DNA from 2 places in the Viridibacillus sp. FSL E2-0187 genome. Region 2 is predicted to be linked to the other one. Evidence: a T-box and tRNA genes for the amino acid it is inferred to sense, from the RefSeq annotation. Region 2 holds a T-box; the other holds one or more tRNA genes.
What was found. A T-box is a leader RNA that pairs with one kind of tRNA and senses whether it is charged. The one in region 2 lies ahead of tyrS (tyrosine--tRNA ligase), so its partner is inferred to be a tRNA-Tyr.
Positions count from the first base shown of each region.

Region 1: it has a tRNA-Tyr gene. The T-box ahead of tyrS (tyrosine--tRNA ligase) is inferred to sense a tRNA for this amino acid. The anticodon was not compared.

Region 1 is NZ_JBBOVG010000002.1:301,826-304,225, forward strand. Features, by position in the region: rRNA gene rrf (5S ribosomal RNA) at 1-15, shown strand, start outside; tRNA gene MHH85_RS20645 (tRNA-Asn) at 809-883, shown strand; tRNA gene MHH85_RS20650 (tRNA-Thr) at 897-969, shown strand; tRNA gene MHH85_RS20655 (tRNA-Glu) at 1,114-1,188, shown strand; tRNA gene MHH85_RS20660 (tRNA-Val) at 1,216-1,291, shown strand; tRNA gene MHH85_RS20665 (tRNA-Tyr) at 1,304-1,387, shown strand; tRNA gene MHH85_RS20670 (tRNA-Gln) at 1,419-1,493, shown strand; tRNA gene MHH85_RS20675 (tRNA-Lys) at 1,507-1,579, shown strand; gene rocF (arginase) at 1,881-2,400, shown strand, end outside.
Region 2 is NZ_JBBOVG010000001.1:539,939-542,338, reverse strand. Features, by position in the region: gene tyrS (tyrosine--tRNA ligase) at 158-1,423, opposite strand; T-box leader at 1,471-1,672, opposite strand; gene MHH85_RS02600 (transglycosylase domain-containing protein) at 1,831-2,400, shown strand, end outside.

The DNA.
Region 1 (2,400 bases), on a different contig from region 2:
AGGACGTTGCTAGGCACATTAAAGCACAGCTGATTTAATCAGTTGTGCTTTTTTATATAGAAAATAGTTATAATAAATGTGGAAATCAAGGGTTATATTATGACTATTGTATTTAAAGGTTATAACAATCGATATGGGGAGTTATTTGGCAAGTATTAATTCACTGAAGAACCGATGAAATTTCCTTAATCGTCATTAGTCTCATTTGAGTTGTGTAAAACGGAAATAGATTTGCATCCAATTATTGCAATTTATAATGGGGGAATAGTAAGCTTCTTTGTTTTGCATAATATATTGGGTGTAAAGCCATACTTAAATAACTCCAAAATAATTTTATTTGGCTCTTGATCAACTGATATCTGTATCTTAGAAAAGGTTATGCAAAAAGTATACTATCTCAATTATAGATGTATATTAAAAAAATATAACTTATTCAATAGTTCTAGCAGTTAATGTTGGAAAAATAGTTGCACTGGAATTTTAAAGGAAAGTGGAATTTGTGTATAAAGGCATAAGAATTCTAATTGAAAATAGTCCATCAATGGTTATGAGATTTTCATTGTAATAGCCTTTAGGAGCATAATTGATATATGTTGGTAGTCTTACATTAGATTCTGATTAAAACGCTTTAAAACGCTTAAATAGGGCTTTTATGATAGTTAGAGTTACTGTAATAAAATATAGGTATATTTAAGTGCAAAAAAATTAAAACTTTTTTCCTTAAATAGCTTGAAATGTTTTAATATGCTGTTATAATAATATTTGTGTTCCACAAAAGTAACATCTAAAGAAGCGATAATATTATTGTTCCGAAGTAGCTCAGTGGTAGAGCAATCGGCTGTTAACCGATCGGTCGTAGGTTCGAGTCCTACCTTCGGAGCCATTTTTTTGTCTATGCTTCCATAGCTCAGCAGGTAGAGTGCTTCCATGGTAAGGAAGAGGTCACCGGTTCGAGCCCGGTTGGAAGCTTTCTATTATTTATCAAGAAGTAGAAATATATTGAATTTTGTTTAGTAAGATGAAATTTTTAATATTTTTTAAATAAAGTATTGCTTTTTTATTTAAAGGATGTTAATATAATTCTTGTCCTGTTTTAAGCAGTACAGCATTAATGGCCCCTTGGTCAAGCGGTTAAGACACCGCCCTTTCACGGCGGTAACACGGGTTCGAATCCCGTAGGGGTCACCATTTTTAAAAATTATTTTAGATATCCATGGAGGATTAGCTCAGCTGGGAGAGCACCTGCCTTACAAGCAGGGGGTCGGCGGTTCGATCCCGTCATCCTCCACCATATTTTTTTGTCGGAGGGGTAGCGAAGAGGCTAAACGCGGCGGACTGTAAATCCGCTCCTTCGGGTTCGGCGGTTCGAATCCGTCCCCCTCCACCATTTTTTATATAAAACATTCATTATTCATTGTTGGGGTATAGCCAAGCGGTAAGGCAACGGATTTTGATTCCGTCATGCCCTGGTTCGAATCCAGGTACCCCAGCCATTTTTAATTTTATGAGCCATTAGCTCAGTTGGTAGAGCATCTGACTTTTAATCAGAGGGTCGTAGGTTCGAATCCTACATGGCTCACTTTCATATAAAATTTCAACCTCTTTCTACACTTTGTAGAAAGAGGTTTTTTGTAGTTAATAGTATAAAAAATAAGGGATACCCCCTATACTCTCTAAGGAGCATTTTTAGTAGAGTGCGTAACTTTGTACAACTACTGATAAATTCAATTTAAAGGATAGTGCATTATCTACTTTAGTTACAAAGTGGTTCTATATTTAAGTGTTTGATTTTTTGTATAAATATTCAGAATTTTGTGGGGTTGAGCCAACATGATTGTAGCATTTACAATATAGGTAATTCACAAAGGGGGAATAAAATAATGCATAAATTAAATATTTCATTAATAGGTGTACCAATGGATCTTGGTCAAACACGTCGTGGGGTTGATATGGGGCCAAGTGCAATCCGATATGCGGGCGCTGTAGAAAGATTAGAAGCAATGGGTTATGAAGTGATAGATGAGGGGGATATTCAGATTGGGGTATCTGAGCGTGAAGTATCAGCCGATACAAATTTACGAAATTTATCAGCTGTAACTGAAGCCAGTACAAATCTTGCGAATAAAGTACATGATGTCGTTTCACAAAATCACTTTCCACTTGTACTAGGTGGGGACCATAGTATTGCAATAGGTACACTTGCAGGACTATCAGATCATTATGAGAACCTAGGAGTTATTTGGTATGACGCGCATGCCGATTTGAATACAGGTGATACTTCACCATCGGGTAATATTCATGGTATGCCACTAGCTGTAAGTATTGGGCTCGGCCATGAAAAACTTGTAAACATTCGTGACTATGCTCCAAAAGTGAAACCTGAAAATATAGTTATTATTG
Region 2 (2,400 bases):
GAGGTCACTTCCACTTTCTCGGACAAAAGCTGTGGTGATGCTTTTGTTTCGAAAGTACCAGTGCTTGTCGAAGGCCCACAGGATGTGGGTCACGTAACCGTTGCGGCAGGACGCCGCGCACTTAGGTTACGTTCCTTAAAACGAACGCCTTCAGCATTTAATTGAACTGTACCATGTGGTATTTCTTTTTACCTCTTCTTACGATTGCAAATGCATCTTCTAGGCGGTCTTTGGCGTCTACAGTGTATGCTAAATCAGTGATTTTTTCGCCATTGATAGAGATAGCTCCGTTTGTTACGTCCTCACGGGCTTGACGTTTTGAAGATGAAATTTTAGCTTCGACGATTAGGTCGACAATGTTCTGATCTTCTTTAGCGATTTCAACCGAAGGTACGCCACTAAATGCTACTTTCATTTCTTCTACTGAAAGTGCTTTTAAGTCACCTGAGAATAGTGCTTCTGTAATACGAATTGCTTGCTCTAAGCCTTCTGCACCATGAATTAATTTTGTCATTTCAGCAGCTAATGCTTTTTGTGCTTTACGTAGATGTGGCTCAGTTTCTACAGCAGTTTCTAATGCTTCGATTTCTTCACGAGATAGGAATGTGAAGATTTTCAAGTATTTCACGACATCAGAGTCAGCTGCATTGATCCAGAATTGGTAGAACTCGTATGGTGATGTTTTTTCCGCGTCTAACCAAACTGCTCCGCCTGCTGTTTTACCGAATTTTGTGCCATCAGCTTTTGTTACAAGTGGAATTGTGATACCAAATGCTTTTGTTTCTTCTTCATGTGTTTTACGAATCACTTCTAGGCCAGTTGTAATATTTCCCCACTGGTCAGATCCACCGACTTGAATACGGCAATTGAAGTTGTCGTATAAGTGGTTAAAGTCAATACCTTGAATAATTGTGTAAGCAAATTCAGTAAATGAAAGACCAGTATCTAGGCGAGATGAAATTGTATCTTTACCTAGCATGTAGTTTACATTGATTAATTTACCGTAGTCACGTAGGAATTCAATCGTATTCATTGAGCCAATCCAGTCGCGGTTATTTGCAAGTTTTGCACCGTTATCTGAATTGAAATCGAAAATGCGCTCTAATTGTTTTTTAATTCCTTGAACGTTTTTCTCAACCTGTTCAACCGTTTGTAATTGGCGTTCTTCAGAACGACCTGATGGATCACCAATCATACCAGTAGCGCCACCGATTAATAGAATTGGTTGGTGACCTGCCATTTGGAATCTTCTTAAAGTAAGTAGTGGTACGATATGTCCGATATGCATGCTATCTGCAGTTGGGTCAACACCACAATACAAAGAAACAGATTCCTCATTTAATAATTTTTCCATACCTTCAGCATCTGTTTGTTGGTACAGTAGGCCACGCCACTGTAAATCTTCCAATAATAGATTTGTCATATTCCTTACCTCCTAATATAAATAAAAAAAGTCCCTGCATATAAATATGCAGGGACGTTAATCACAATTTAACGCGGTACCACCCAGCTTGAAGAAAAAATGATTCTTCCGGCTCATACGTCTTAACGCGACGCTTACGTTCTCGCTCCAAATGTGTAATTCGTGTCCATATTATGACTAGCTTTCACCAACCGCTAGCTCTCTATACAGGGAATATGTTCACTACTGCGCACTTTTCAACGCTCGAAAAACTATTAATGACTATTGTACTTCATTTAGATTCATTGTCAATAAATATTATTAGTCATAAATCAATTATGGTATAATTAACGAGATTTTAGGAGGTCGATTTAGTGATAGAACAATTTAAAAAATGGGTTGAAAAAATAGACAATCGTATTCAAGAAATGACTTCTATGAGATGGATGAAAACACTACGCATAACATCAAGCGTAATCTGGAATTTATGTTTATTATTTATCACATTAGCAGTTTTAGGTTTTGTATTTGTAGGGTCTATTGGCGCTGGATATTTTGCTTCCCTCGTAAAAGAAGAGCCTCTGCGAGCAAAAGCTGAAATGCGCAGCGACATTTTAACTTATGATGAAACGAGTGATCTCTACTTCGCAGGTGGAAAATATTTAGGTAAAATGCGTTCGGACTTAGAACGACGCGAAACTACTCTAGATAAGGTCTCGCCAAATGTAATTAATGCTGTACTAGCTACAGAGGATGAATACTTCTATGAGCATGAAGGTATTGTGCCAAAAGCAGTTTTCCGTGGATTGTTACAAGATGTAACGAACTCCTCGACTCAAACAGGTGGTTCCACGTTAACGCAGCAATTAATTAAAAACCAAATTTTAACGAATGAAGTTTCTTACGAGCGAAAAGCGAAAGAATTATTACTCGCAATGCGACTTGAGAAATTCATGGACAAAGACGAGATTTTAGAAGCTTATTTAAATATTATTCCT